Regions from separate parts of the Pseudomonas sp. S2_A02 genome, predicted to be linked through region 1. Evidence: predicted binding sites of a transcription regulator. Region 1 holds the regulator's gene; each other region holds the start of a gene.
The links. The regulator sigma-54, encoded in region 1, starts transcription at its own class of promoters, with help from an activator protein. The targets are predictions, from matches to a motif close to ANTGGCATNNANNTTGCTNT.

Region 1 (7,781 bases):
AACCTATGTCGAGCTGCTGAATTTCATCAGCGATCACGGCGAGTATCCGCGTACCCGCCGTTTGCTGCACACCGACACCGCTTCGCCCTCGCATCAGCCTGCGCCCTTACAACATGGAGTTCATTGAAATGGCTTTTACCCTGCCTGCCTTGCCGTATGCCTACGATGCCCTGGAACCGCACATCGATGCGCAGACCATGGAAATCCACTACACCAAACACCACCAGACCTACATCAACAACCTCAACGCAGCAGTCGAAGGCACTGAGTTTGCTGAATGGCCGGTGGAAAAACTGGTGGCGGCTGTCCAGCAAATGCCGGAAAAACTTCGTGCGGTGGTGATCAATCAGGGCGGTGGGCATGCCAACCATTCGTTGTTCTGGGAAGTCATGGCACCCAACGGCGGAGGCCAACCTGAAGGCGCGCTGGCCAAGGCAATCGATGAACAGCTGGGTGGTCTCGACAACTTCAAGGAGGCCTTCACCAAAGCTGCGCTGACCCGTTTTGGCAGCGGCTGGGCCTGGTTGAGCGTGACGCCGCAAAAGATCTTGATCGTTGAAAGCAGTGGCAATCAGGACAGCCCATTGATGAACGGCAATACGCCGATTCTCGGCCTGGACGTTTGGGAACACGCTTATTACCTGCGCTATCAGAACCGCCGTCCTGAATACATCAATGCGTTCTACAACGTGATCAATTGGCCCGAAGTCGCCGCGCGTTATCAGGCTGCGCTGGTTTGAAGGGCTGACTATGGGCACTGAAACATTGGCGGTCGGAAGTGGACGGATGTTTCGTTACGCGCTGGGATCGCTGTTACTGCTAGCGGGCATGACGTTATTGGCTGCTCAAGGGTTGAGCTGGCTGGACCTCGAACCGAAACTGCAGCGTGCCCTGCAAGGCGGGGCGATTTGTGCCTTGGGCACGGCTTTGGGCGCGGTGCCGGTGCTGGTGATTCGGCAGATGCCTCAGGTAGTCAGCGACATATTGCTCGGTTTCGGAGCCGGGGTGATGCTCGCGGCGACGGCGTTTTCGCTGATCGTGCCGGGCATCGCCGCGGCCGAAAATCTCGGGCTGACGCCTTGGACGGCCAGCGGCTTGATCAGCTTCGGCATCATGCTGGGTGCATTCGGGTTGTTTCTGGTGGATCGCAAGGTGTCCGGCGCTACGCCTGAAATGCTCGTGGGGACACTGGAGCGATCGGTGATTCCACCGCGGATCTGGTTGTTTGTGTTTGCCATCATCGCCCACAACATCCCCGAAGGCATGGCGGTCGGCGTCTCGGCCGGCGGTGGCATGCCTGACGCCGACAGCCTGGCCATGGGCATCGCCTTGCAGGATGTGCCGGAAGGGCTGGTGATTGCGTTGGTGTTGGCCGGAGCAGGGATGTCGCGGGTCAAGGCGTTCCTGATCGGCGCTGCGTCAGGTTTGGTCGAGCCGGTCTTCGCATTGTTGTGCGCTTGGTTGGTGAGCCTGGCCGAACTGCTGTTGCCTTTGGGTCTGGCACTGGCGGCCGGTGCGATGTTGCTGGTGGTGACTCACGAAGTCATCCCCGAATCGCGCCGCCATGGTCACGATAAACTGGCCAGCCTTGGGCTGCTGATTGGATTTTGTTTGATGATGGTGATGGATACCGCGTTGGCCTGAAAAAAGATCAAAAGATCGCAGCCTCGTTTCACTCGACAGCTCCTACTGTATGCCGATCCTTGTAGGAGCTGTCGAGTGAAACGAGGCTGCGATCTTTTGACTTTTATTCGCCTTCGTCGAAGAAGTTGTTGATCAACGCCACCAGTGCATCCAGCGCTTCCTGTTCCTGCTCGCCTTCAGTGCTCAAGTGGATTGTGGTGCCCTTGCCAGCGGCCAGCATCATCATGGCCATGATGCTTTTGCCGTCGACCATCGATTCCGGAGTGCGACCGGCCCTGATCTGGCAGGGATACTGACCCGCCACCCCAACGAATTTTGCAGACGCGCGGGCATGCAGGCCCAGCTTGTTGATGATTTCGATTTCCAGAGCAGGCATCGCGATGTGAATCCTTTAGCTGAGGTCGCGGTGGCGGACCTGGACGTTCTTCAGGGTTTTTTGCAGGACCTGACCCAGACGTTCGGTCAGGTAGACAGAGCGGTGATGCCCGCCGGTGCAGCCAATGGCAATGGTGACATAGGCGCGGTTGCTGGCGGCAAAGCGGGGCAGCCACTTGAGCAAGTATGAGGAAATGTCCTGGAACATCTCTTCGACGTCCGGTTGTGCCGCCAGGTACTCAGCCACCGGTTGATCGAGCCCGGACTGTGCCCGTAGCTCCGGCTTCCAGTAAGGGTTGGGCAGGCAACGCACGTCGAACACCAGGTCGGCGTCCACCGGCATGCCTCGCTTGAAGCCGAAAGACTCCACCAGGAACGCAGTGCCCGGTTCTGGCTGATTCAGCAGGCGCAGCTTGATGGTATCGCGTAGCTGGTACAGGTTCAGATTGGTGGTATTGACCTTGAGGTCGGCCAGATCGGCAATAGGCCCCAGCAGATTGGTTTCGTCCTGTATCGCCTCCGCCAATGAGCGATTGGCGCTGCTCAGCGGGTGGCGACGGCGAGTTTCGGAAAATCGTTTGAGCAAGGTCTCTTCGTCGGCGTCCAGGTACAGCACATCGCACTGGATATGCCGGCTGCGGACTTCTTCCAGAAGTTCGGGAAACCGTGTCAGGTGACTTGGCAAATTGCGCGCATCGATGGACACGGCCACCAATGGTTGTGCCAGTTCGGTGTGAATCAGCGCGCGTTCGGCCAGTTCCGGCAGCAGGCCGGCAGGCAGGTTGTCGATGCAGTAGTAGCCGTTGTCCTCGAGCACATCGAGGGCGGTACTTTTACCTGAGCCGGAGCGGCCACTGACGATGATCAGGCGCATGATTAGTGACCGTTCTGCTCGTCCAGGACAACCTGAAACAAGGCTTCGTTGCTCGGGGCGCTGCGCAGTTTTTCACGCACTTCCTTGCGATCCAGCATGCTGGCGATCTGGCGCAGCAGTTCCAGGTGTGCATCGGTGGCGGCTTCCGGGACCAGCAGCACAAACAGAAGGTCAACCGGGGCGCCGTCAATGGCGTCGAAATCGATAGGGGCTTCCAGGTGCAACAGCGCACTGATTGGCGAGGTGCAGCCTTTAAGCCGGCAGTGGGGAATGGCGATGCCGTTGCCGAAACCGGTAGAACCGAGCTTCTCACGGGCAATCAGGGCCTCGAAGACGTCCTGCATTTCCAGATCCGGTACTTCGCGGTGGATAAGGTTGGCAATTTGCTCGAGGGCTTTCTTTTTACTGCCACCCGGCGCGTTCACTTGGGAACGGCCGGGGGTCAGGATGGTTTCTAGTCGGATCATGGATTGGGAGTGTTAACGACCGGTCGCGCCCTGGAGGAGGCTCTGGGTCTTTTCCTTATGCTTTTTAAGTTGGCGATCCAGCTTGTCGGTCAGCAGGTCGATGGCGGCATACATGTCCGTATGCTCGGCATTGGCGACCACTTCTCCGCCGGGAATATGCAGCGTGGCTTCGATCTTCTGCAGCAGTTTTTCGACGTTCATCGTGACTTGCACATTGGTGATCTTGTCGAAATGCCTCTCTAATCGGTCGAGTTTTTCGCCGATGTAGGTGCGCAGGGGTTCGGTCACTTCCAGTTGGTGTCCACTGATGTTGACTTGCATACAGCTTCTCCTTCGTTGCCAGTGCATAAAGCGGCAGGCAGAAATGCCTGCCACTGGAACGCTGTGGCGAGCCCGGCGGTTACATCAACCGCTTCCGTTCGCTGGAAGGCGCGATCCCCAGGGATTCGCGGTACTTGGCGACGGTGCGACGGGCTACCTGAATGCCTTGTGCCTCCAGTAAACCAGCGATCTTGCTGTCACTCAACGGCTTTTTCTGATTTTCCGCGGCAACCAGTTTTTTGATGATCGCGCGGATCGCCGTGGACGAGCATTCACCGCCCTCGGAGGTACTGACGTGGCTGGAAAAAAAGTATTTCAGTTCATAGATGCCCCGTGGGGTATGCATGAATTTTTGCGTGGTCACCCGTGAAATCGTTGATTCGTGCATGCCTACCGCTTCGGCGATGTCGTGCAGCACCAACGGCTTCATGGCTTCGTCACCGTATTCAAGAAAGCCGCGTTGATGCTCGACGATCTGGGTGGCGACTTTCATCAGGGTTTCATTGCGGCTTTGCAGGCTCTTGATGAACCAGCGAGCTTCCTGTAACTGATTACGCATGAAGGTGTTATCAGCGCTGGTATCGGCGCGACGCACGAAACCGGCGTATTGGGCGTTGACCCGCAGGCGTGGCACCGATTCCTGATTCAGCTCCACCAGCCAGCGCTCGTTGTCCTTGCGCACGATCACGTCGGGAACGACGTATTCGGCTTCGGTGGATTCGATCTGTGAGCCCGGGCGCGGGTTGAGGCTCTGGACCAGTTCGATGACCTGACGCAGTTCATCTTCCTTGAGCTTCATGCGGCGCATCAGCTGGCTGTAGTCGCGGCTGCCGAGCAGGTCGATGTAATCGGTGACCAGACGCTTGGCCTCGGTCAGCCAAGGGGTCTTGGCGGGCAGCTGACGCAGTTGCAGCAGCAGGCATTCACCGAGGTTGCGAGCGCCAATGCCAGCGGGTTCGAATTGCTGGATGCGGTGCAGGACGGCTTCGATTTCGTCCAGTTCGATGTCCAGTTCCGGGTCGAAGGCTTCGAGGATTTCCTCGAGGGTTTCGTCCAGGTACCCCTGATTGTTGATGCAGTCGATCAGGGTCACGGCGATCAGGCGATCGGTGTCGGACATCGGTGCCAGGTTCAGTTGCCAGAGCAAATGGCTTTGCAGGCTTTCACCAACCGATGTGCGGGTGGTGAAATCCCACTCGTCGTCATCGTTGCTCGGCAGGCTGCTGGCGCTGGTCTGGTAGACGTCTTCCCAGACCGTGTCGACGGGCAATTCGTTGGGGATGCGCTCGTTCCAGTCGCCTTCCTCAAGGTTATCCACCGTTGGGGCGGTTTCCTGGTAGGAGGGTTCCTGAATATCGGCGTTGGGTTTCTGTTCGGTGCTATCGGCCAAGGGGTCGGCGTTGTCGAAGTCGTCGCCTTCTTCCTGGCGTTCGAGCATTGGATTGGACTCCAGGGCCTCCTGGATTTCCTGTTGCAGGTCCAGGGTCGACAATTGGAGCAGGCGGATGGCCTGTTGCAGCTGCGGTGTCATCGTCAGCTGCTGGCCCATTCTCAAGACTAGCGATGGTTTCATGGCAGGGGCTTAACACCTTATTCGCCGGCGCACATGCGCCATCCACTACAGAGCGCCGAAGCGCCAAACATAAGCAAATTATATGCCCGAAACTGAAGTGTTTGCCTAGAGCGCTGTAACAATAAAAAGTTATTGATTTTTTATTGAAGCGAGCGCTCTCTCGGCGACCGGGGCACCTCAGTGCTTACAGGCGGAACTCATGGCCCAGATACACTTCCTTGACCAATTCATTGGCCAGGATGGTGGCGGAGTCACCTTCAGCGATCAGTTGGCCGTCGTTGACGATGTAGGCGGTTTCGCAGATATCCAGGGTTTCGCGGACGTTGTGGTCCGTAATCAGTACGCCAATGCCTTTGGCTTTGAGGTGATGGATGATCTGCTTGATGTCGCCCACCGAAATCGGGTCCACGCCGGCGAAAGGTTCGTCGAGGAGGATGAATTTCGGATTGGTGGCCAGTGCCCGGGCGATTTCCACGCGGCGGCGTTCACCACCGGACAGGCTCATGCCGAGGTTGTCGCGGATGTGGTGGATGTGAAATTCCTGCAGCAGGCTTTCCAGCTCCTGGCGACGACCGGCCTTGTCGAGTTCCTTGCGGGTCTCGAGGATGGCCATGATGTTGTCGGCCACCGATAGTTTGCGGAAGATCGATGCTTCTTGCGGAAGATAGCCGATGCCCGCCTTCGCACGACCGTGCATTGGCTGGTGGCTGACGTCCAGGTCATCGATCAGGACGCGGCCCTGATCGGCTTGCACCAAGCCGACAATCATGTAGAAACAAGTGGTTTTGCCGGCACCGTTAGGACCAAGCAGGCCGACGATCTGACCGCTGTCGATGGACAGGCTGACGTCGCGCACGACCTGACGGCTCTTGTAGCTCTTGGCCAGATGCTGAGCTTTCAGAGTTGCCATTACTGGGCCTTTTGCTCGTCGGTTTTCTTCTTCGGCTGGATCACCATGTCAATGCGAGGACGTGCCTCAGTGACCTTGTTACCCGTGGCGCGACCGGCGCTCGCAAGCTTTTTGACCGTGTCGTAGACGATTTTCTCGCCTTGGGTGACGTTGTTGTCCTTGTCGATGACTTTGGCGCGATCGATCAGCACGACGCGGTTTTGCGAGGCGTGATACTGGATAGTTACGCCGTAGCCCTGAACCGGCTTGGTATCGCCCGCCGTTTGCAGTTGTTCGAAATAGGCGAGGTTGCCCACCGAAGTCACCACGTCGATGTCGCCGGTCGGGGTGCGAGTGATGGTTACGGTGTTGCCCTTAACGATCATCGAGCCCTGAGTGATGATCACATCGCCTTTATAGGTGGCAACGCCATTCTTGTCGTCCAGTTGGGCATCGTCGGCCTGAATGCGGATAGGCTGCTCTTGATCGTTCGGCAGAGCCCAGGCGCTCACGCTTCCCAGTGCTGCGCCCAGACTGAGCAAAATAGGGAGAGTTTTAACGAGCCTCATACTGTCCTCTTACGTTCGATAGCAGGTGTATCCTGCTTTCTTTCAAGTACGCTTTCATTCCGTTGCCTGTCGATACACCGCCAGCGCCGTCGATTCTAACGGGTTGATCGGTCTGCGCATATTGCTGCTGCGGGAACACTGTCATACGGGTGGTGGTAATCAGGGTTTTGCGGTTTTTTTCGTCGAAACGGGTGATACGTACCGAATCAATCAGCTCGACCTGAGTGCCGTCCGGATTGACTTCACCCTTCTCGCTCTGGACATGCCACGGGAACTCGGTGCCGCGGAACATGTTCAGGTCAGGATTGGTCAGCAATGTCACTTCTGTCGCTTTCAGGTGTTCGACCTTGTCCGACGTCATCTCGTATTGCAGTTTTCCGTCGGGCAGGTACTGCACGCTGTGGGCGTTGACGGCGTAATAGTCGATCGCGCTTTCATCGATCTTCGCCACCGGCTTGTCGAGGAAGCGTTCCGGGCTGATGTTCCAGTAGCCGACCGCCGCAAAAATCGCTGCGATGCAACCGAACACCAGGATGTTGCGAATTTTTTTGCTCAGCATGATGGGCTCACAGGTACGCGGCGTTGGCCGCATCGAGGCGGCCCTGGGCGCGCAGGATCAATTCACAGAATTCGCGAGCAGCACCCTCGCCACCGCGAGCCTGGGTGATGCCGTGGGCATGTTCGCGCACGAAACTGGCAGCGCTGGCCACCGCCATGCCCAGGCCTACGCGGCGAATCACTGGCAGGTCCGGCAGGTCGTCGCCAAGGTAGGCCACTTGTTCATAGCTCAGATTGAGCTGGGCAAGAAGTTCGTCGAGCACCACCAGTTTGTCTTCGCGCCCCTGATAAAGGTGTGGAATACCGAGGTTCTTCGCGCGCCGTTCAACCACCGGGGTCTTGCGGCCGCTGATGATAGCGGTCTGCACGCCGGCGGCCATCAGCATCTTGATGCCCTGGCCGTCGAGGGTGTTGAACGTCTTGAATTCGCTACCGTCCTCGAGGAAGTACAGGCGCCCGTCGGTCAGCACGCCATCAACGTCGAACACCGCCAGTTTGATCTGTTTGCCGC
Region 2 (7,781 bases), 2.4 Mb from region 1:
AGGTGGAATCGACAGGCAATATACGAGCAGCACGCGATCCACTAGGGCACACCACCGTGGGTATGACGGAGCAGTACATTCGAATGCGCAAAGGGATGAAAGTCACGCCCACGAAATGAACAGTGGCAGCGGATTGCGGAGCAGAGATTGGTTTTTTGCGGAGCAAGAAAAAGGGCTTACGTGAGGTATCTCACGCAAGCCCTTGATATTCATGGTGCCCGAAGCCGGAATCGAACCGGCACGCCCTTACGAGCGGGGGATTTTAAGTCCCATGCGTCTACCAGTTTCGCCATTCGGGCGGTAGCGCGGTAAAGCAGTCTGAAAAACTGACCAACAACGATCTGGCAGTTCTGACGCTTGTGCAACAGAGGGGGAAATATATACATCCCGCCCCGGTGAAGCAAGTTCGCAAAGATCCTTTTCAAGACTAAATCTTGCAGGACTGCGTAAATAAAAAAGCTCCGTAGATCATGGATCTACGGAGCTCGTTTAAAGTGGAGGCCGAAGTCGGAATCGAACCGGCGTAGGTGGATTTGCAATCCACTGCATAACCATTTTGCTATTCGGCCTCAAACATCTGACGTCACTAGCACGACATCAAACGTGTAAACTCGTATCTGGAAACAAGATTCTAATCTAGCGTCCAACCCTTTGAAATCTAAGGGGTTTTCGTGTTCCCTAAGCAGGAATGGACGCAATTCTGGACTGGTTCGAAAGGCATGTCAAGAACTGGAGGAAAATAATTCCAGATCATGGCGCTGGTTTATTTTCCAACAACAGGCCGATGCCTGCGATCTTTTAATCTTGTCCCCTTTTATAACTGACCGCCACCGTTGCAGGCTTTGGCCTCGGCCCCGCAAACCACCGAACGCGAGATCAAGCGCGCTGGTTTTCCCAAGCAGTACGACTTGATGCCTCGCTCCTACCAGGGTTCTTCGCAGACTGACGACCGCTTTTAATGCCCTCCATGGAGACTTAAAGCCCGGGCCTTCTTACGCCGCCCTGCACATCAATCCATCCAGAGCCAGCCCATGCCTCAAAGGCGAAACCGATCCACCGACTGCGAAAGCTGGCCCGCCAAAGTGGACAGCTCATCGGTGGTCGAGGCGGTCTGGTTGATGACCTTGCTGTTGCCTTCGGACATGCCGGCAATCATTTCCACCTGGTGCGCGATTTCGTTGCTGGCCAGGCTCTGTTCACCGATCGTGCGGCTGATGTCATTGACCAGTTCAGTGGTGCTGAGCGTGGCCTGGAGGATTTCGCGGATGGCGCGCTCGACGTTGGCGGTCACCGCCATGCCTTTGTCGACCTGCGCGACGCCCGCCTCCATGCTGGTGACTGCCTCGCGGGTGCTTTGCTGGATGCGCGCGACCATGGCGGCGATTTCCTGGGTGGAGGCGCTGGTGCGGCCCGCCAGGCTGCGTACCTCATCCGCCACCACGGCAAAGCCTCGACCCTGTTCACCGGCGCGGGCGGCTTCGATGGCGGCGTTTAGCGCCAGCAAGTTGGTTTGATCGGCAATGCCCTTGATCACCTGAATGATGCTGAAAATCCCCTCGGACTCCTTGTCCAGGGTGCGAATCACCTGGGCCGATTGCTGCGCCGAACGCGCAATACCGTCCATGTCGTTGACCACTTGATGGATCACCCGACCGCCATCCTTGGCCAACTCCTCGGCCTGGTTGGCCATGTTTAACGCACGCTCGGCATGCCGGGTGATTTCCTCAATGCTCGCGGTCATCTCGCTGGCCGCCGCGGCCATGGTGCTGGCGGCGACGCTTTGCTGCTGACTGCTGCCGGCGACCTGATGGCAGCCGCTGCTCAATTGCTGGCTCATGCCGCTCACGCCATGGGCGTTGCTGCGAACCACTTCGATCATGCCGCGCAGGTCGCGCTGCATGGTCGCCAGGCTGCGAATCAAGGTGCTGGCTTCGTCCTTGCGGGTGGGCTCGACGATAGGCTCGCTCAGGTTGCCATGGGCGATGCTCTCGGCAATGCGACTGGCGATCTGCAATGGCCCCATGATGCTGAGGATGACCCAGCGCCCTTGGGCGAGCAGCAGTAACAAACTGGCGATGAGGACCGTGCCAAGAGTGAAATTGGCACTGCTGATCGCTTGCTGAGTGCCTGCACTGGTCTGTTGGGTGTTGGATTCGATCAGCTCGCTGAGAGCGCCCATCTGGTCTTCCAGTTGGCTGAACGCGGTATTGAACGTGCCGAGTTGCTGCTGTGCGGTATCCGGATTTTCCAGCGCCAGCGCGACAATGCGTTCGGCGGCACCGATGTATGAATCCAGGCTGGGTTTGATCTTGTTCAGTGCGGCCTTGAGGGTGGTATTGACCGGCAGCTTGAGGTTGTCACCGAGCATCTCCCGAAAATGCCCCGCATGCTCATCGAGGGAGCTGCGCACTTCTGCTTTGCTACTGTCGCTTTTACCCAGCCCGACCAGCATTGCCGAGAGCACATCGGCACGTAGCGCATCGTGCATCATGTCGGCTTCGAGGTGGTTGCGCAGCGCGGTCATGCTGACCTCGTTGTCACTCACCGCTTCAGCCATCCGGGTATTGCCCAGATAGCTGACCAGGCTCACGATCAGGGCGGTGAGCAAACTGGTGCCGATCAACAAAAACAAACGCAATTTTATGGACATTTGATGATTCCCCTGGCGGCATCTGCATGGTCGGCTGACTTGCTTTGTTCTTGGGGTTATCGACTGTTCCAACCGGTTACTTAGGCCTATTTCCACCCGAGCCGGGTTAAGCGACCTACGGTATGCCTTTATCGCGTTTTGATCTTGTGATTCGGCGACGCAGCGTTCTCAGTGCCCGCGAATGTAATGCTCCAGTTGCCGAATCAAATCGGCCTGCTCGACGATGGCTTCCTTGACCAGGTCGCCGATCGACAGCAGCCCGATCAGTTCGCCGCTCTCCAGCACGGGCAGATGGCGCAAATGACTGTCGGTCATGACCGCCATGCAGCGTTCGATGCTCTGCTGACTGTCGGCGGTCACCACCGGCGCGCTCATGATCTCGCGCACCGGCGTACCGACCGAAGAACGGCCCTGTAGAACCACCTTGCGCGCATAGTCGCGCTCGCTGATGACACCGACCACCTGCCCGTCTTCGATGACGGGCAACGCGCCGACGTTCTTCTCGGCCATCATTTTCAGAGCGTCGAGGACCATCTGATCCGGCGCAATGCTATGCACCTGCTGGTTTTGCACGATTTTCAGTTTGAGCAACTGTGCGGCTGTCTTCATTAACGTTCTCCGATACGGTTCAGGGCAGCAATCAAGCCGCCGCGACTTCCACGACGCCGCCGTTCAGGCGCACCGGCCATACGCGCAGGCGCTGTTCCGGGTACTCCAGGCAACTGCCGTCCTCAAGACGGAAATGCTGTTTGTAGATCGGCGACGCCACCACCAGATCACCCATGAGGCTGCCGATCAGTCCGCGGCCGATGACGTTCGCGCCGGATTGTGGATCATGGTTGTCGATGGCGTAGAGGGTGCGACCTTCGGCCTGTGGCAGGTAGAACAGCGCCACCTGCGCGCCGTCGAGCCAGACGACAACGCCGGAGTTGCTGACCAGATCCTGTTGGCTGCACACCGCCTGCCAGGCCTGAGCATTGGCGGCCGTGGCAAAGGCGTTGACACGCTGGGTATTGGACTGACTCATCAGGCATTCTCCTCGGTGACAGGGATAAGATTGAGTTCGGCGGCCATGATCGGCCGGCGTTGACCGCGTTCCTGAACAAAGTGGATGTCCGGGTCCGGGCGTTGATCGTTGACGAAGGTGCGGAAGCGCTTGAGTTTTTCCGGATCCTTGAGAGCGTTGGCCCATTCGCATTCGTAGCGGTTGACCACCAGTTGCATCTGCGACTCGAGTTCCGCGCCAAGGCCCAGGCTGTCGTTGATGACCACGTCCTTGAGGTAATCCAGACCACCCTCCAGGCTTTCGCGCCAAACCGACGTGCGCTGCAATTTGTCGGCGGTGCGGATGTAGAACATCAGGAACCGGTCGATGTAACGGATCAGGGTTTCATCGTCGAGGTCGGTGGCGAACAGCTCGGCATGACGCGGACGCATACCGCCATTACCGGCCACGTAGAGGTTCCAGCCGTTCTCGGTGGCGATCACACCCACGTCCTTGCTTTGCGCCTCGGCACATTCACGGGTGCAGCCGGAAACCGCGAACTTGAGCTTGTGCGGCGAGCGCAGGCCTTTGTAGCGATCCTCGAGGGTCAGGGCCATTTTCACGCTGTCCTGCACGCCGTAACGGCACCAGGTGCTGCCGACGCAAGACTTTACCGTGCGGGTCGATTTGCCATAGGCGTGCCCGGTTTCGAAACCGGCCTCAATCAGCTCGGACCAGATGTCCGGCAACTGATGCAACTGCGCGCCGAACAAGTCGATCCGCTGGCCGCCGGTGATTTTGGTGTAGAGGTCGTATTTCTTCGCCACCACGCCAATCGCGATCAGCTTGTCGGCGGTGATCTCGCCCCCGGCAATGCGTGGCACCACCGAATAGGTGCCGTTTTTCTGCATGTTGGCCATGAACGTGTCGTTGGTGTCCTGCAACGGCACCAGCGAGGCGTCCATGATCGGCTGGTTCCAGCACGAGGCGAGGATCGAGCCCACCGCCGGTTTGCACACGTCGCAACCGGTGTGGCCGCGGCCGTGCTTGGCCAGCAGTTCTTCGAAGGTGATCACCCCTTCTACCCGCACCAGTGCGTAAAGCTCCTGACGGGTGTAGGCGAAGTGTTCGCACAGACTCTTGTCGACACTGACGCCGCGAGCAATCAGTTCATGCTCGAACACTTGCTTGAGCAGCCCCGCGCAACCGCCGCAACCGGTGCAGGCCTTGGTCTGCGATTTGAGCAGGCCGAGATCGGTGCAGCCGCCGTCGATGGCCGAGCAGATCGAGCCCTTGGTGACGTTATGGCACGAGCACACCGTCGCCGCCTCAGGCAGCGCGCCAGGGCCCAGGGTTGGCGCGCCGGTGGACGAAGGCAGAATCAGGCTGGCCGGTTCCGACGGCAAGGCAATGCCGTTCTGCATGTATTGCAGCAGGGTGTCGTAATAGCTGTTGTCGCCGACCAATACCGCGCCGAGCACGCGTTTGCTGTCAGCATCCACCACCAGGCGACGATAGCTGGCCGTGGCTTCATCGATGAACTGATAACTGCGCGCACCCGGTGTCTGGGCGTGCGCATCGCCGATGGAACCGACATCGACGCCAAGCAGTTTGAGCTTGGTCGACATGTCGGCGCCCTGGAACGGCTCGGAGACTTGATGACACAGCCGCGACGCAACGCCACGGGCCATCTGATAACCAGGAGCGACCAGACCGAAGAGGCTGCCATTCCAGGCTGCGCACTCGCCGATGGCATAGATATTCGGATCGCTGGTCAGGCACTGATCGTCAATCACCACGCCGCCACGCGGACCGATGTCCAGCGCGCATTGGCGGGCCAGCGCATCTTGCGCGCGGATCCCGGCGGAGAATACGATCAGGTCGGCTTCGAGGAATTCGTCATTGGCAAAGTTCATCCGGTAGCGGTACTGCTCGCCGGCACTGATCGACTGCGTGCCACGCGACAGGTGCACCCCCACGCCGAGCCGCTCGATTTGTGCCTTCAGCGCCAGGCCACCCTGCTCGTCCAGCTGCACCGGCATCAGGCGTGGGGCAAATTCCACCACATGCGCTTCCAGACCCAGGCTTTTCAGGGCATTGGCGGCTTCCAGACCGAGCAGGCCACCGCCGACCACCACGCCGCGCCGGGCATTGGCCGCCGCGGCACGAATCGCGTCGAGGTCTTCAAGGGTGCGATAGACCAGGCGCGAGTCGCCTTCCGCACCTTCAATAGGCGGAACGAAAGGATAAGAACCGGTGGCCAGAACCAGTTTGTCGTACGAGACGCACCCTTGTGCGGTAATCACTTGGCGTCGCGCTCGGTCGATTTCCAACACCGGCACGCCAAGATGGAGGGTGACGCCCGGCGTCTGGTACAGAGAGGCTTCGCCCAGGGCCAGCGACTCGGCATCGCGACCGCCGAAGTATTCGGACAGATGCACACGGTCGTAGGCACGCATCGGCTCTTCGCTGAAGACATGCAGCCGATAGTGGTCGAGGGCGCCGCGCTCGATGAGCTGCTCGACACAATGATGGCCGACCATGCCATTGCCGATCACGATCAGCGTTTGCAGTTTGTTCAATGCGGCAACATTGGAATTCATAGTAAGCACCCAGCCAAAGCCAATCACGGTTAAAAAAAGCAAAAAAACGCCTGAAACCTCTCGGTTTCAGGCGTCTTTGCCTGTTCTTCGCGGTGTTCGACCTGGCGCCTTCGCCGGATCCACCGATGTTGCCCACGACCTGCTCGGCCGGTCGATCTTCGTTGATCGAGTGGGCTGCCCATCTGTTTTCGATGGACCTGAGGGGATCAATGCAGCCTTTGTGCCAGTCGGTGATCGATACTTCATTTGCGCTGCAAAACTGACGATTGAACAACCGGGAGTTAGCTTGCAGACAGCTCAATAGGCGAGTTTTGCAGGGATTGGACGGTGTTTCAGACACCGGTGCGCGGTACAGCTTCGGGCACGCGCACGGACGAAAACCCGGTGCATCGCTCGGTGCAAGTGCACATTTTTATGGCATCGCGCTTTATTAAAGTGCATGCAGCGGTCAACCACCGCTCGCTACAACGGGGGCTATTGGGCAAGTCGCGGAACCTGTGGGAGCGGGCTTGCTCGCGAAAGCGGTGTGTCAGGCGACATTAATATTGACTGGGCCGCCATCTTCGCGAGCAAGCCCGCTCCCACATGGATTGCATGTAGGAAGTTCGTGTCGGATTGCTAAACAGATGGTCGTCGCGGAGATCACGGCGAACCGGGTGCTGGATCAAATGGAAGAGTAGTGCAGTCTGCTGTGGTGGAAGGGGTTACTTGCGCTGGGCTGTGCAGCGGTCCCTTTTTTGGGGCCGCTGCGCGACCCAGCGGGAGCAAGCTCCCTCGCCACGGGTTTCTCGGTGTTTGTTGCATCGACCTGCTGGCTGGTTTTTTCTTGGTCGGCGGTGTTGCGGTGGTATTGGCCTGCCCTCAACTGGTAGCCTGAGCGCCCTTGCCTGCATGTCTCTGATGGATCACCGTCGCGCGAAGACGCCTCGATGGTCACTTCATCCCTTTCAATCAAGACAACGGTGACTCTCTTGATCAGCAGCACCTCCGCATTTGCCCGCGATATCGACGGCAAAGCCATTTCTGCCCAGGTTCTCGACGAGGTCCGGGAAGAGGTTCTGACCCTGGCCGGCCAGCAAATCTATCCCGCCCTGGCGGTTCTGTTGGTCGGTGACGACCCGGCCAGCCACGTTTATGTACGCAATAAATTGCTGCGTGCCAAGGAAGTTGGCATCCGCTCCCTTGAATACCGTCTGCCGGAAACCGCCAGCCAGGCCCAGGTCCTGGAACTGATTGCACAACTCAATGCCGATCCGACGGTGAATGGCATCCTGGTGCAACTGCCCTTGCCGGATGCTATCGATGAACAAGCAGTGATTCATGCCATCGACCCGATCAAGGACGTGGATGGTTTTCATCGGGAAAACGTCGGCGGGCTGGTGCAAGGCTTCGAGGTTCTGACCCCGTGCACACCCAGCGGCTGCATGCGCCTGTTGCGCGAGACCTGTGGTGATGACTTGAGCGGCTTGCACGCCGTGGTTATCGGCCGTTCGAACATTGTCGGCAAACCGATGGCGACCTTGCTGTTGCAGGCCAACTGCTC
Region 3 (7,781 bases), 1.9 Mb from region 1:
ACACGCCTCAAGATCCAGCCGCCCGCCGAATGGAAGGACTTGGGCAAGGAAGAACGCAGTAAAAAAATGCGTGAAGGTGTGATCGCGTTCTGGAGTTCCAGCGAGGTGCTGTTGCGTCAACTGGGGCAAGAGCGGGCCAGCAGCATCAAGGATTATCTGGTGGATAAAGCTCAGTTGGCCGATGACCGTGTGTACTTCATCGACGCCAGCCTCGGTGAGGCAGAAAGCGATGGCCGGGTTATCACGTCTTTGCACCTGGATGCCGAGTGATGGGCGCACGTTGGCTTCTGAGCCTGAGCCTGGCGCTGGCTGCCGGCCAGGCAGCAGCGGCCGATACCCTGCGCTGCGGCAGTCAATTGATCAGCGTCGGGGACAGGTCCGGCGAAGTGCTGCACAAATGCGGAGAGCCCGTTGCCCGTGACGTGTTGGGCTACAAGCGCAGCGCCAATCGACGGGAAGAGTTTCAGGTCGAGGAATGGACCTACGGCCCCAACAGCGGGATGTACCAGTACCTGCGCTTTGAAGGCAACCGGTTGGTTCGAATCACCAGCAAGCGTGGGAATTGAATCCACCATAAACCAATGTGGGAGCGAGCCTGCTCGCGATAGCGGTCTTTCATTCAACGTACGTGTCGAATGTTAGTCAGCAATCGCGAGCAGGCTCGCTCCCACAGTTGTTTTTGCGTTGCTCCCAATAGAACAGGCCCCGACACGAATGCCGGGGCCTGTAATGGCCACGTCCTTGTGTCCTTTCGCATGAACTCTCAAGTTGCGGCAGACGTATGACTCGGCCCGCCTACCGCACCTTCTCCCGGTCCAGGCGAGAAGCCTTGCCTTACTCGGACTTCAGGCCGTCAGCGGACACCGCTTTGACGCCTTTGATTTTCTTGGCAATTGCCACGGCGGTTGTTTTCTGAGCATCTGTCAGAACGGTCATGGAAGACAGGGAAACAACGCCTTTGTTGGTTTCGACTTTAATGTCGGTGCCTGGGATGCCTTTTTCAGTTACCAGGTCTGCTTTGACTTTGGTTGTAATCCAGGTATCGGAAACATCCTCTTTCGCTTCAGTGACTTCACCGGCAGCCAGCACCATAGGGGACTGGGTTGTTTGGGTGGTCTGTGCCATTGCAGCGTTGGCCATGGTCAGAGTCAACGCGGTAGCAGTAGCGGCAGCGATAGCGAACTTCTTCATACGAGTAACTCCTGTATTTCTGGAAAGTCTGCTGCGTGTCTTGTCAGCAGGGTTACAGGAGATAGTGCGAACGCTATGCCAACGACACGATTAAAAATAAAAACTTATAAATCAACTACTTAACATGGAAGGTAATTTTCGAAATCATGCAAATTGCATGACTGCGAAATTATCTACATGCAACTTGCGGGTTTTTAGCGCAGGCCTAAAGCCATGAATTGTCGGAGTTTTCCTGATTATCCGACGCCCTCCAAAATGCCCCATAAAAAATGCCCCGCTTCGTGAGAGGCGGGGCACTGGGTATGCCTGGCAAAGTGAATCAGGTGCCGGTGGCGGTGCAGCCTTTTGGACTGTACTCCGGCGCAACCGTGGTGCCACATGTCCAGCCACCGGCGAGGGTACGCGAAAGCGTAACGGTTTTGCCGAGTACCGGCCCCGGTGCGTTGAGAATCGTGCAACCAATACTGCCCACACCGCTAGAGGAGGTACCCGATGCCGTAATCGTGCAGTTACCTGTAGTCGCCGTACCGCCGATCGATGTGAGGGTAGGATCTGTGCCCTGATTCATAATGTCTTCGAAAGGCACCTTCAGTGCCGAGATTTCTGCAAGAGCAGCGGTGACCTTCGCTCGCGCCTGATACTTCGAATACTGCGGTAGCGCAAACGTCGCGAGAATTCCGATGATCGCCACTACGATCAACAGTTCGATCAAGGTAAAACCTTTTTGATTTTTCATAGACAGGCTCCATGCATGAGTCGAAATCTCATGATCTGAATAAGGCACAGCACAGGTCATGCCAAACCGGGTTCGCCCCTGCCTGCTGGGCGCGAGATCGCGACAAAGACCTTTCCTGCTCCAAGGATCCGCACTATCTGACACTTTTTGTCACCTCATCCCGGCTGGTTTGGTTCCACTGCTTGACTAGGCTATAAGTCATTAACTGTCTGCGTCTGGTATCCCAATGAATGACATTGCCCTTAGCGGTCTGGCCAAGCAATTGGTACTGGCCGAGCTGATCACTGACCAAAGTGCGCAACAGGCGTATCAGCAAGCCCAACGCAATCGAATTTCGCTGGTCAGCTATCTGGTGCAAAACAAGCTGCTGAAAAGCTGGCAGGTCGCCGAGGTGGCCTCGGAGCATTTCGGCATGGCCCTGCTGGACCTCAATTGCCTGGACAAGGACACCCAACCCCGAGGGCTGGTCAGTGAGAAGCTGATCCGTCAGCACCATGCCCTGCCCCTCTGGCGGCGTGGTAACAAGCTGTTCGTGGGGATTTCCGACCCGACCAATCATCAAGCCATCAACGACATCCAGTTCAGCACCGGGCTGAGCACCGAAGCCATCCTGGTGGAGGAAGACAAGCTCAGCGACGCCATCGAAAAATTCTTCGACAACCACTCCACCGGCCTGGAAGACATGGCCGATGTCGACCTCGACGGGCTGGACATCGAGTCGGTCGATGAGCAGAAACAGGACCCCATTGGAGGGCAAGATACCGATGACGCGCCCGTGGTTCGCTTCGTCCACAAGATGCTACTCGATGCGATCAAGAGCGGCTCTTCCGACCTGCATTTCGAGCCCTATGAAAAAATCTACCGCGTGCGGATGCGCACCGACGGCATGCTGCGGGAGGTCGCCAGGCCGCCGACGCAACTGGCCAACCGTATTGCTTCCCGACTGAAGGTTATGGCCAGTCTCGACATCTCCGAGCGGCGCAAACCCCAGGACGGGCGAATCAAGATGCATCTGTCCAAAAGCAAATCCATCGACTTCCGGGTCAATACCCTGCCGACCCTGTGGGGCGAGAAGGTGGTGATCCGGATCCTCGACCCGTCCAGCGCCCAAATGGGCATCGATGCCCTCGGCTACGAACCCGAGCAAAAAGACCTGTACATGGCCGCCCTCAAGCAGCCACAGGGAATGATCCTGGTGACCGGCCCCACCGGCTCGGGCAAGACCGTGTCGCTTTATACCGGGCTGAACATCCTCAACACCGTCGACATCAACATCTCCACTGCCGAAGACCCGGTAGAAATCAACATGGAAGGCATCAACCAGGTCAACGTCAATCCGAGGCAAGGACTGGATTTCGCCCAGGCGCTGCGCTCGTTTCTGCGTCAGGACCCGGACGTGATCATGGTCGGTGAAATCCGCGATCTCGAAACCGCCGAAATCGCCATCAAGGCTGCCCAGACCGGGCACATGGTACTTTCCACCCTGCACACCAACAGCGCCGCGCAAACCCTGACCCGCTTGCGCAACATGGGGATTCAGGGGTTCAACATCGCGACCTCGGTCAGCCTGATCATCGCCCAGCGCCTGGCGCGCAAACTGTGCAGTCATTGCAAAAAGCCCATCGAGATTCCCCGCGAGGCGTTACTCAAAGAAGGTTTTCCCGAGGAACGCATCGGCTCGTTCACGATCTATGAACCGGTCGGTTGCGATCAATGCAACAGCGGTTACAAAGGGCGAGTAGGGATTTATGAAGTGGTAAAAAACACCCCGGACCTGCAACGGCTGATCATGGCCGAAGGCAATTCACTGGAAATCGACATCCAGATGCGTAAGGACGGCTTCAACGACCTGCGTACTTCGGGCCTGCTCAAGGCCATGCAAGGCATCACCAGCCTTGAAGAAATCAACCGGGTCACCAAGGACTGAACATGGCGGTCAAAGCAGCGAAAATCAGCGTATATGCCTGGGAAGGCACAGACAAAAAAGGCACAAAAATGACCGGCGAGTTGACCGGCCAAAATCCCGCGCTGATCAAGGCGCAGTTACGCAAGCAAGGCATCAACCCGGGCAAGGTGCGGAAAAAAACCGCATCCATTTTCAGTGCCGGCAAACGCATCAAGCCCTTGGACATTGCCCTGTTTACCCGGCAGATGGCGACCATGATGAAAGCCGGTGTACCGTTGCTGCAATCGTTCGACATTATCGGCGAGGGCTTCGATAACCCGAACATGCGCAAGCTGGTGGACGAGGTGAAACAGGAAGTCGCGGCCGGTAATAGCTTCGCCGCAGCCCTGCGCAAAAAACCCCAGTATTTCGATGAGCTGTACTGCAACCTGGTGGATGCCGGCGAGCAGGCCGGCGCTCTGGATACGCTGCTGGAACGGGTGGCGACCTACAAGGAAAAGAGTGAAAGCCTCAAGGCCAAGATCAAGAAAGCCATGACCTATCCGCTGGCCGTGGTGTTCGTCGCGATCATCGTGACCGGGATTCTGCTGGTCAAGGTTGTGCCACAGTTCGAGTCGGTGTTCTCCGGGTTTGGCGCCGAACTGCCGGCGTTCACCGTGATGGTCATCGGCTTGTCGGAGTTCCTGCAGGCCTGGTGGTGGATGGTGCTCGGCGTGCTGGTTGGAGCATTCTTCGGCGTACGTCACGCCTTGAAAAAGTCCCAGGGTCTGCGGGACCGAATGGACACCTGGCTGCTGAAACTGCCGTTGGTTGGCGCGCTCATGTACAAGTCCGCCGTGGCCCGTTACGCCCGCACCTTGTCGACCACATTTGCCGCCGGGGTGCCATTGGTCGAAGCTCTGGATTCAGTGGCGGGCGCGACGGGCAATATCGTGTTCAAGCGAGCGGTGTTACGTATCAAGCAGGACGTTGCCACCGGCATGCAGCTGAATTTCTCCATGCGCACCTCCGGCATCTTTCCGAACATGGCGATTCAGATGACGGCCATTGGCGAAGAGTCCGGCGCTCTGGACGACATGCTCGACAAGGTCGCGAGTTTCTACGAGGCTGAGGTGGACAACATGGTCGATAACCTGACCAGTCTGATGGAACCCTTCATCATGGTGGTGCTGGGAGTTATCGTTGGCGGTCTGGTCGTTGCGATGTACCTGCCCATCTTCCAACTTGGCTCAGCGATCTGATATGTCCTTGAACGAATTCCTGAATTTCAACCCGCTGGCCTTCACGATCACGGCATTGGTGATCGGTTTGCTGATCGGCAGTTTCCTCAACGTGGTGGTCTGGCGCCTGCCGAAAATGCTTGAGCGTGAATGGCGCCTGCAGGCCCATGACGTACTGGACTTGCCACCCGAAGCCCCCGGCCCGGCTTACAACCTGATACTGCCCCACTCCGAGTGCCCAGACTGTGGCCATCGGATTCGAGCGTGGGAAAACATTCCCGTGCTCAGTTACCTGTTTTTACGTGGGCGATGCTCGAACTGCGCGACGCCGATCAGCAAACGTTACCCGCTGACCGAATTGGCCTGCGGCGCGCTGTCGGCGTTCGTCGCCTGGCATTTCGGTTTCGGTTGGCAGGCCTGCATGGTGCTGGTCCTGAGCTGGGGCCTTTTGGCGATGAGCCTGATCGACGCCGAACACCAGCTGTTGCCGGACGTGCTGGTGCTGCCGTTGATATGGCTGGGGTTGATCGTCAATAGTTTCGGGCTCTTCGTATCACTGCATGACGCGCTCTGGGGCGCGGTGGCCGGCTACATGGCGCTGTGGACAGTGTTCTGGCTGTTCAAGCTGATCACCGGCAAGGACGGCATCGGCTACGGTGACTTCAAGCTATTGGCGATGCTCGGCGCCTGGGGCGGCTGGCAGATCCTGCCGCTGACCATCCTGCTGTCATCGCTGCTGGGCGCCATCATCGGGGTGATTTTGTTACGCCTGCGGGACGCAAAAACCTCGACTCCGCTGCCCTTTGGCCCCTATCTGGCCATTGCCGGCTGGATTGCCTTGCTCTGGGGTGGTCAAATAACCGGCTTCTATTGGCAGTTTGTCGGTTTGAAATGAATACCCCTGTGGAAAAACCCTGGATTCTCGGCCTGACCGGCGGCATCGGCAGCGGCAAAAGCGCGGCCGCCCAGCACTTCATCGATCTGGGCGTGCATGTGGTGGACGCCGATCATGCGGCTCGCTGGGTGGTCGAACCCGGTCGCCCGGCATTGGCGAAGATCGCCGAGCACTTTGGCCCCGGCGTGCTGCAAGCCGACGGCCAACTGGATCGCGCGGCCCTGCGCAAGCTGATCTTCGAGGTGGCGGATGAACGCCGCTGGCTCGAAGCGTTACTGCATCCGCTGATCGCCGAAGAGATCGCCCACCATCTGGCCAAGGCACAATCGTCTTACGCGATTCTGGTTTCGCCGCTGCTGATCGAGTCCGGGCAGTACGCCATGACCCAACGGGTCCTGGTGATCGATGCCCCGGAACAGTTACAGATCGAACGCACCCTGCAGCGTGACCAGACCAGCGAACAGCAGGTCCAGGCGATCCTCAAGGCCCAGTCCAGCCGACAGGACCGCGTGAGCCACGCCGACGATGTGGTGGCCAACGACCGCGACCTCGCCTGGCTGCACAGCGAGGTCGAACGACTGCATCACTTTTACCTTACTTTGCGTGGAGGCCAGTCATGAGCCAAACCCCAACCGTCGATTGCCCAACCTGTGGCGCCCCTGTCGAATGGAGCCCCGAGAACAAGTTCCGGCCGTTCTGTTCAGACCGTTGCAAACTGATCGACCTGGGCGCCTGGGCGTCGGAAGAACACAAGATCCCGGTGAGCCCGGATGCCGAAGACGAAATGTTCAGCGAAGACTTCGACCCGCGTCACTGATCCCGCCCCTCAAGGCCGCATAAAGCCATAATCCTGGGCCTCGTCGAGGTTCTCGGCGAGAAACCGCAACTCATCGGCCAGGTCTTCTATATTGCGTACCGCCTTGCTCCGCTGCACTACCGCACTGAGCAAGGCGCGCAGGCTCAATCCCGGATCGAAGCCCACCTCTTGCGCCACATCCAGACTCTGACGCAACTCCTGCCGGGCCCACTCATACACACTCATGTCATTGCTCCTGAAGGTTTTCCAGAGCATGGATTCGGCAACGTTTTTTGGATTTGATGTGGATCAAGATTTGGGATCGTCGTCTTTCCAGGGCGCCGAAAGGTAGCGCGTGCGATTGAATGTCTCCAGCCATTCGGGGCAGAACACCACCAATGCGCTGACCACCATGCCGTTGATAAATGCTTCGGGGAAAATGAGCAGCCACAGATAGCCGACAAAATCTTCCAGCCAATACGGCATGGCGAAACGTTCGTCGTACCACAGCAGCGTGAGCGCCAGAATCAAACACAACAGGGCCGACAACGCAGCGGCAAAAAAGCCGGAACAGAATATGTACACAAAGGGATTACGCGGCTGCGCGCGCTCGACCAGGATTGCGCAGCACTCGGTAATCAGCACCGGCAGCAGAATCAGCAGCGCGCCGTTGACCCCCATGGCCGCCATGTCCTGCCGCCCCAGCAGTACCAATCCCGTTTGCGCGACCAACCCGCCGACAATCGCCAACGGCCAATCCAGCAGTAACGTCACTGCCGTCATGCCGATGAAGTGATAGGACACGCCAGTGTCGAAGTCCCGTCGCACCAGCCAGAGCATGAACAGCGCGAACACCGTGCCGAACAACAGATGCTGACGCCGGCTATCGCTGAACAATTCAACCCAGGGCGCTCGACAGACAGCCCAGATCACCACCGGCACGTAAATCAGCCAGCCGACTGTGAGGCTTTGCGAGGACAGCAGTTCGGCGCCAATCATGGGCGTGCCTTTTCCGGCGCCTGGGTCCACATAAGCGC
Region 4 (7,781 bases), 1.0 Mb from region 1:
CGAGAAAGTCCAGCACCAAGTGTTGATCCAGTCCAAGGGCCCGCTTAAGCACATGTTGCATGCCCGGCTGGTCCCAGACGTGATCCTCACTCACCCGTTGCAGCGTGTCGGCGTGCCAGCGATAAACCCGGCAATCGCCGACGTGAGCCAGAGTGAAACGCCGGCCACGCATCACCAAGGCACTGACGGTGGTCAGCAGCGGTTGCCCGCCACCGTTCGCCTGCAACCAGCGATTTTGCGCCAGTAGCAGACGGTCCAATGCCTGGGCGACGCCCCAGGTTTCCGGGGTGGCGTAGTAATCCAGCGCCAGGGCCTGCAAGGTCGAACGGGCGGCGAGCCCGCCATCGGCGCATTGGCTGACGCCGTCGGCGATGGCGAACAGGTAACCCTTGCTCGCCGCCAGCGCCGGGGCCGGAGTGACCAGGCGCAGAGCGTCCTGGTTCTCCTCGCGGGGGCCGATGGCGCTGTGTTCGGCGAAGCTCAGTTGCAGGCTCATTCAGTCCTCACACCCGTGCAGCGGTGACGGCGGCCGAACCCCAAGTGGTTCTCCAGCGACGTTTCACACCGTGCAGACCGAACCAGGCAAGTACACCGAGGCTTGCGAACAACCACAAGGCCAGTTGATAGCTGCCGGTGCTTTGCTTGATCGCGCCCATGCCGGCCGCCAGTGCGAAGCCACCGATGCCGCCGGCCATGCCGATCAGCCCGGTCATCACACCGATCTCCCGACGAAAACGCTGCGGGACCAACTGGAATACGGCACCGTTGCCTGCACCCAAACCGAGCATGGTGCAGACGAAAAGCGCCAACGCGGCGTAGGAACTCGGCAGATTGAAACCTACCGTCGCAATGCAGATCGCCGCCACGGTGTACATCGCCAGCAGGGTACGAATCCCGCCGAAGCGATCCGCCAGCGCGCCGCCCAACGGACGCATCAGGCTGCCACCGAACACACATGCAGCAGTGTAGTAGCCGGCGGTCACCGGGCTCAGACCGTATTGGTCGTTGAAGTAGCCGGGCAGGGCGCTGGCCAGACCGATGAAGCCACCGAAGGTCACGCTGTAGAAAAACATGAACCACCAGCTGTCGCGGTCACCCAAGGCCTTGAAATAGTCAGACACGGATTTGGCTTTCGGGCGCTCGGGTGCATTTTTGGCCAGCCAGGCGAAGACGATCAGGGTCAGGATCAGCGGGATCAGGGCGAAGCCGAACACGTTGCTCCAGCCAAATGCAGCGGCCAATACCGGGGCGATCAAGGCAGCGAGAACGGTGCCCGAGTTACCGGCACCGGCGATGCCCATGGCTTTGCCCTGGTGCTGCGGCGGATACCATTGCGAGGCCAACGGCAGGGCGACGGCGAAGGACGCACCGGCCATGCCGAGGAACAGGCCCAGCAACAGCGCTTGCTCGTAACTGTGGATGCCGACTTTCCAGGCGACGAACAGGGCGCAGATGACGATCACCTGGCCGATTATCCCGGCGGTTTTTGGCGACAGGCGATCAGCCAGCAGGCCCATCGCAAAGCGCAATACGGCCCCGGCCAGAATCGGCGTGGCCACCACCAGCCCGCGCTGTTGGGTAGTCAGGTGCAGATCAGCAGCGATCTGCACCGCCAGAGGGCCGAGCAGGTACCAGACCATGAAGCTCAGATCGAAATAGAGGAAGGCTGCGAACAGTGTCGGGGTATGGCCGGATTTCCAGAAGCTTGAATTCATCGCGCACCTCAGCTGTCAGGCGTATCAAGAAGGAGTCATGAGCTTGCAGGTGGGGCGCCACAACGGCCGCACCACCAGCCCCGGTCTCTGGGGCCAAAACGGAAAAACGCCGCTACCCGATCCGCCGAGGGGGCGAATGAGGTGAGCGACGTCTTTGTCGTAGGTGGGGCAACCGCCGTTGGTTACCTTGTAGGGTTTTACTTAGCGAGATTTGTGCCAACACGTGAGATCGCGGTGTGGCCATTCGCGGGCAATCCTCGCTCCTACAGGTTTGGTGGTGAGTTCAGATGTTGTAAACGACACAAAACCTGTAGGAGCGAGGCTTGCCCGCGAAGGCGTCTGCACAGGCTCCGCAAGGCTTCAGCCAAGCAACTCACTCATGGCAATGATCTGCTCCGCCACCTGTATCAGCTTCTGCTGGCGGCTCATGGCCTGGCGGCGCATCAGGGTGTAGGCCTCTTCTTCGTTGCAGTCCTTCATCTTCATCAGCAGCCCCTTGGCCAGTTCGATGCGCTTGCGCTCGGCCAGTTGCTGGTCGCGGGCGTGCAGTTGCGCGCGCAGGGCCTGGTCGCTTTCAAAGCGCGCCATGGCCACGTCGAGAATCGGCTGCAAGCGTTGTGCGTGAATGCCTTCGACGATGTAGGCACTGACGCCGGACTTGATCGCGCGGCGCATCACATCGGGATCGTGCTCGTCGGTGAACATCACAATCGGCCGTGGTTGGTCACGGGTCACCAGCACCACTTGCTCCATCACATCGCGGCTCGGTGACTCGGTATCGATCAGGATCACGTCCGGACGCACCGTTTCGACGCGCGCGGGCAGGTCAATGGTCAGGCCGGACTCGTCGATGACCTCGAACCCGGCTTCGGTCAGAGCTGCTTTCAGGCGCCCGACTTTTTTCGCAGTGTCATTGATCAGCAGGATACGCAACATATTCGTAGGCTCCTGTCAGCGGCTGGCGAGAAGGGGAGCGCTGTCGCTCATGGCGTGCAGGGTGAAGCTGCGGGCATAGCCGGCCGGGTCCGAACCGTCCCAGACTTTGCCGTCGATCAACTGACTGCTGCGCATTTCCTGACTCCGGGCGGACACACCGACAGCGGTGGCGGCCTCACGGTATAAGTCTAGTTGCTGGACCTGACGGGCCACACCGAGGTAATCCGGGTCGTCACGCAGTAAACCCCAACGCCGGAACTGGGTCATGAACCACATGCCGTCGGACAAATACGGAAAATTGACCCCGCCATCACCGTGGAAACGCATGGCGTGCGGGTCTTGCCAGCAATTGCCCAAACCATCGGCGTAGTCACCGAGCAAGCGTGGTTCGATGCAATCGAGCGGTGCATCCAGATACTCAGGCGCACTCAACAGTTGCGCGGTGCTGCGGCGATTTTCGCGGCTGGCTTCGATGAATCGGCTGGCTTCGAGGATCGCCATCACCAATGCCCGTGCGGTGTTGGGGTATTGCTCGACGAAGGCGCGGGTACAGCCGAGGACTTTTTCCGGGTGATCGGGCCAGAGGGTCTGGCTGGTGGCCATCGTAAACCCGAGATTCTGCTGCACCGCACTGGCCGCCCACGGCTCGCCGACGCAGAAACCGTCGATGCGCCCGGCTTGCAGGTGCGCCACCATTTGCGGCGGCGGGACCACCACGCTGTCGACATCCTGTAACGGATGAATGCCCTGGCTCGCGAGCCAGTAATACAGCCACATGGCGTGGGTGCCCGTAGGAAATGTCTGAGCGAAGGTCAGTTTTGGGCGACTTTGGTGCACGTGCCGGTCCAATGCTTCAGGACTGGTCACGCCCAAGGCCTGCAAGCCGTGGGAGAGGTTGATGCTCTGGCCGTTCTGGTTCAGCCCCATGAGCACGGCCATGTCGGTGGAGGCTACGCCGCCGATGCCCAAGTGCACGGCGTAAATCAGGCCGTACAGGCTATGGACGGCGTCGAGTTCGCCGCTGACCAGTTTGTCCCGCAGGTTGGCCCAGGACGATTGGCGCTTGAGGTTCAGGGTCAGGCCGTACGGTTGGGCGAAGCCCTGAGTGGCCGCGACCACCACTGAGGCGCAGTCGCTCAGGGCCATGAAGCCGAGGTTGATTGCGGTTTTTTCCGGGGCATCGCTGCCATTGACCCAGGCCAGTGGGCCGGCTGATGGTTCATTCATCGATTTCGCACCTTCCAAAAAAAAGCGTCGTCCCAAGGCTCTTGCGTGAGCAAAGCCGGGTGACGACGCCATTGTCCTTCCACTCATCCCGCCGTTGGCATGAGTGCTGATGCCTGTGATGGTGCAAGGCATATGCCATCGCTGGCTGATTTTGTTGCGCGCCTCGCGTGAAGCCCAGATGCGCGGCTATAATCGCCGCCTCTCATCGCCAACCGAGTCAAGCCTGCCCATGTACACCCTGGCCCGTCAGCTGCTGTTCAAACTTTCCCCGGAAACCTCCCACGATCTGTCCCTGGACCTGATCGGCGCGGGCGGGCGTTTGGGCCTCAACGGCTTGCTGTGCAAGGCACCGGCGAAACTGCCGGTAACGGTCATGGGCCTGGAGTTCCCGAACCCGGTGGGTTTGGCGGCCGGTCTCGACAAAAACGGCGCAGCGATCGATGGGTTTGCCCAATTGGGTTTCGGTTTTGTCGAAATCGGCACCATCACGCCGCGTCCGCAACCGGGCAACCCGAAACCACGGATTTTCCGCTTGCCGGACGCCGAGGCGATCATCAATCGCATGGGCTTCAACAACCTCGGCGTCGATCACTTGCTCGCTCGCGTGGCGGCAGCCAAGTACAAGGGCGTGCTGGGCATCAACATCGGCAAGAATTTCGATACGCCGGTTGAACGTGCGGTCGACGACTACCTGATCTGCCTGGACAAGGTCTATGCCCACGCCAGCTATGTGACGGTCAACGTCAGCTCGCCGAACACCCCGGGCCTGCGCAGCCTGCAATTCGGCGATTCGCTCAAGCAATTGCTCGCCGACCTGGCCACCCGCCGGGCGGAGCTGGCGCTGCGTCACGGCAAACATGTTCCGCTGGCGATCAAGATCGCGCCGGACATGACCGACGAAGAAACCGCTCAAGTCGCCCAAGCGTTGATTGAAACCGGGATGGACGCAGTGATCGCCACCAACACCACCCTGAGTCGCGTTGGCGTCGAAGGCATGGAACATGGTGACGAGGCGGGCGGATTGTCCGGTGCACCGGTTCGCGACAAGAGCACTCACACTGTGAAGGTGCTGGCGGCGGAGCTGGCCGGTCGCTTGCCGATTATTGCCGTTGGCGGCATCACCGAAGGCAAGCACGCGGCTGAGAAAATCGCCGCGGGTGCGAGTTTGGTGCAGCTTTACTCTGGCTTCATCTACAAAGGCCCGGCGCTGATTCGTGAATCGGTGGATGCCATCGCCGCCCTACGCTGAAACCTGGGTAGCCTTGGGTAAAGGCTTTTGTGGCGAGGGAGCTTGCTCCCGTTCGGCTGCAAAGCAGTCGTAAATCCTGCAATCGCGTTTTACCTGATACACCGAGTTGATTGGTTTTTGGGGCCGCTTCGCAGCCCAGCGGGAGCAAGCTCCCTCGCCACAAAAGCCCACCGCAATTTTTGCAGGCATAAAAAAGGGCTCCTCGAAGGAGCCCCTGGGCCGAAGCCCGCCGTCCGGATGGGACGTGCGTGGTTAAGTCGTTGCGTAATCAGATTGTCGTGTCGGAGTGTGTGCCCTGTATTAGCCGACGGCGTGAAGTTCGTTGAGTCTGTGGATTCCCGCAGTGCCGGTCATACCGTCCCAGTTGTCGCCGCGTCCTTCTCGCCAGCCATTGATCCAGGCTTGGCGTACCGACGGTAGAGTAAAGGGGCAAAGCTCACGGGATTTACCACCAACGCCATATTGATATCCGCGCAAAAATGCTCTTTCCAACGGATCACGCTTAAGTCTTCTCATAGGGTGTTTCCCTCACTTGTTGACTGTATGTATCGCGTCGACCTCAATCGAGGTCAGGCAGAAAAATTCTGCCGTTGGTGGCTCGCTGCCGGCGTCGCGAGCCAAGGTGTTGACGCCGTTGCGACGTCAACCTGAGTTGAGTTCTAACCAATGCGTCACATCGAGGGAATGATCGTTTTGTCATAAGAACGTAACCATAAAGATGCTATGGCCATAAGTAACACGATATTTGTCCCGTGTTTATTGGCCAAAGCCCGGTATGATTGGCCCTGCGCTGGAGGATGGGGTAAGCCTTTAACGAGAATGACACCCGTTGCACTCGGGGACTATTCGACGAAGGGTCGACTTATGACATTTTGTTGCATCAACTTTTATATCTGTCCTGGCATCTAAGCTCTTTTAACCCGAGCAGTCAGGGTGGAAGGCGCACCTTCGTGCCACGCGGGCGTTCTGTTAGAAAAACGCCTGATTGAAAACCGGATCGGCAATGCGTTGCCGGTTCACTTAGCTAAAGGCTCTGGAATTACCATGTCCGATCGTTTCGAACTCTTCCTCACTTGCCCCAAAGGCCTTGAAGGCCTGCTCATCGAGGAAGCCGTCGGGCTTGGCCTTGAGGAAGCACGTGAGCACACCTCGGCTGTGCGCGGCATGGCCACCATGGAAACCGCCTATCGCCTTTGCCTGTGGTCGCGTCTGGCGAACCGCGTGCTGCTGGTGCTCAAGCGTTTCCCGATGAAGGACGCCGAAGACCTCTACCACGGTGTGCTGGATATCGAGTGGCAAGACCACATGCTCAACGATGGCACCCTGGCCGTCGAATTCAGCGGTCACGGCTCGGGCATCGACAACACCCACTTCGGCGCCTTGAAAGTCAAAGACGCCATCGTCGACAAACTGCGTACTCCGCAAGGCGACCGTCCGTCGATCGACAAACTCAACCCGGACCTGCGCATTCACCTGCGCCTGGACCGTGGTGAAGCGATTCTTTCTCTCGACCTGTCTGGTCACAGCCTGCACCAGCGCGGTTATCGCTTGCAGCAAGGCGCGGCACCGCTGAAGGAAAACCTCGCGGCGGCGATTTTGATCCGTTCCGGCTGGCCACGAATTGCCGCCGATGGCGGCGCGCTGGCTGACCCGATGTGCGGTGTCGGTACGTTCCTGGTCGAAGCCGCGATGATCGCCGCCGACATGGCGCCGAACCTGCGTCGCGAGCAATGGGGCTTCACCGCCTGGCTCGGTCACGTGCCGGCGCTGTGGAAAAAGCTCCACGAAGAAGCCACCGAACGCGCCGCAGCCGGCCTGGCCAAGCCACCGCTGTGGATTCGCGGTTATGAAGCTGACCCACGCCTGATTCAACCGGGCCGCAATAACGTCGAACGTGCCGGCCTGAGCGAGTGGATCAAGATCTATCAGGGTGAAGTCGCGACCTTCGAGCCGCGCCCGGACCAGAACCAGAAAGGCCTGGTGATCTGCAACCCTCCGTACGGCGAGCGTCTGGGCGATGAGGCGAGCCTGCTTTATCTCTACCAGAACCTTGGCGAACGTCTGCGTCAGGCATGCTTGAACTGGGAAGCGGCGGTGTTCACTGGCGCCCCGGACCTGGGCAAGCGCATGGGCATCCGCAGCCACAAGCAATACTCGTTCTGGAACGGTGCCTTGCCGTGCAAATTGCTGCTGATCAAGGTCACGCCGGACCAGTTCGTCACCGGCGAGCGTCGTACTCCGGAACAGCGCCAGATCGAGCGCGAACAGGCCGAGTCCGATGCGCCGTCGAACATCGAAGCGCCGGGCAAATACGAGAAGTACAACAAGAACGGTAACCCGATCAAGCCGGCCCCGGTGGTGATCGAGCAACCGCGCTTGAGCGAAGGCGGGCAGATGTTTGCCAACCGTCTGCAAAAAAACCTCAAGGCGCTGGGCAAGTGGGTCAAGCGTGAAGGCATCGACTGCTACCGCGTCTACGATGCCGACATGCCGGAATATTCCATGGCCATCGACCTGTATCACGACTGGGTCCACGTTCAGGAATACGCCGCACCGAAGTCCATCGATCCGGAAAAAGCCTCGGCGCGGATGTTCGATGCCCTGGCGGCGATCCCGCAAGCGTTGAACATCGACAAGAACCGCGTGGTGGTCAA

Region 2: the regulator sigma-54 is predicted to act here: its motif matches at 6,447-6,466, upstream of nirB (nitrite reductase large subunit NirB).
Region 3: the regulator sigma-54 is predicted to act here: its motif matches at 1,974-1,993, upstream of AB4O41_RS21290 (pilin).
Region 4: the regulator sigma-54 is predicted to act here: its motif matches at 3,999-4,018, upstream of AB4O41_RS07605 (CmpA/NrtA family ABC transporter substrate-binding protein).

Annotation. Positions count from the first base shown of each region.
Region 1 covers NZ_CP162776.1:2,696,074-2,703,854, reverse strand. The annotation lists gene AB4O41_RS12530 (hypothetical protein) at 1-127, shown strand, start outside; gene AB4O41_RS12525 (superoxide dismutase) at 129-740, shown strand; gene AB4O41_RS12520 (ZIP family metal transporter) at 751-1,644, shown strand; gene AB4O41_RS12515 (HPr family phosphocarrier protein) at 1,748-2,020, opposite strand; gene rapZ (RNase adapter RapZ) at 2,036-2,893, opposite strand; gene ptsN (PTS IIA-like nitrogen regulatory protein PtsN) at 2,896-3,360, opposite strand; gene hpf (ribosome hibernation-promoting factor, HPF/YfiA family) at 3,373-3,681, opposite strand; gene AB4O41_RS12495 (RNA polymerase factor sigma-54) at 3,761-5,254, opposite strand; gene lptB (LPS export ABC transporter ATP-binding protein) at 5,439-6,164, opposite strand; gene lptA (lipopolysaccharide transport periplasmic protein LptA) at 6,164-6,712, opposite strand; gene lptC (LPS export ABC transporter periplasmic protein LptC) at 6,699-7,271, opposite strand; gene AB4O41_RS12475 (KdsC family phosphatase) at 7,279-7,781, opposite strand, start outside.
Region 2 covers NZ_CP162776.1:302,973-310,753, reverse strand. The annotation lists tRNA gene AB4O41_RS01225 (tRNA-Leu) at 213-299, opposite strand; tRNA gene AB4O41_RS01220 (tRNA-Cys) at 496-569, opposite strand; gene AB4O41_RS01215 (methyl-accepting chemotaxis protein) at 1,037-1,762, opposite strand; partial or broken gene AB4O41_RS01210 (MCP four helix bundle domain-containing protein) at 1,895-2,650, opposite strand; gene AB4O41_RS01205 (CBS domain-containing protein) at 2,819-3,259, opposite strand; gene nirD (nitrite reductase small subunit NirD) at 3,291-3,677, opposite strand; gene nirB (nitrite reductase large subunit NirB) at 3,677-6,238, opposite strand; gene AB4O41_RS01190 (bifunctional 5,10-methylenetetrahydrofolate dehydrogenase/5,10-methenyltetrahydrofolate cyclohydrolase) at 7,168-7,781, shown strand, end outside.
Region 3 covers NZ_CP162776.1:4,639,619-4,647,399, reverse strand. The annotation lists gene AB4O41_RS21305 (DUF748 domain-containing protein) at 1-270, shown strand, start outside; gene AB4O41_RS21300 (DUF2845 domain-containing protein) at 270-566, shown strand; gene AB4O41_RS21295 (BON domain-containing protein) at 835-1,191, opposite strand; gene AB4O41_RS21290 (pilin) at 1,511-1,927, opposite strand; gene pilB (type IV-A pilus assembly ATPase PilB) at 2,154-3,854, shown strand; gene AB4O41_RS21280 (type II secretion system F family protein) at 3,857-5,074, shown strand; gene AB4O41_RS21275 (prepilin peptidase) at 5,076-5,948, shown strand; gene coaE (dephospho-CoA kinase) at 5,945-6,568, shown strand; gene yacG (DNA gyrase inhibitor YacG) at 6,565-6,765, shown strand; gene AB4O41_RS21260 (hypothetical protein) at 6,775-6,990, opposite strand; gene AB4O41_RS21255 (energy-coupling factor ABC transporter permease) at 7,054-7,743, opposite strand.
Region 4 covers NZ_CP162776.1:1,681,085-1,688,865, reverse strand. The annotation lists gene AB4O41_RS07620 (protein kinase domain-containing protein) at 1-496, opposite strand, end outside; gene AB4O41_RS07615 (nitrate/nitrite transporter) at 504-1,715, opposite strand; gene AB4O41_RS07610 (ANTAR domain-containing response regulator) at 2,076-2,651, opposite strand; gene AB4O41_RS07605 (CmpA/NrtA family ABC transporter substrate-binding protein) at 2,667-3,878, opposite strand; gene AB4O41_RS07600 (quinone-dependent dihydroorotate dehydrogenase) at 4,108-5,127, shown strand; gene rmf (ribosome modulation factor) at 5,428-5,643, opposite strand; gene rlmKL (bifunctional 23S rRNA (guanine(2069)-N(7))-methyltransferase RlmK/23S rRNA (guanine(2445)-N(2))-methyltransferase RlmL) at 6,172-7,781, shown strand, end outside.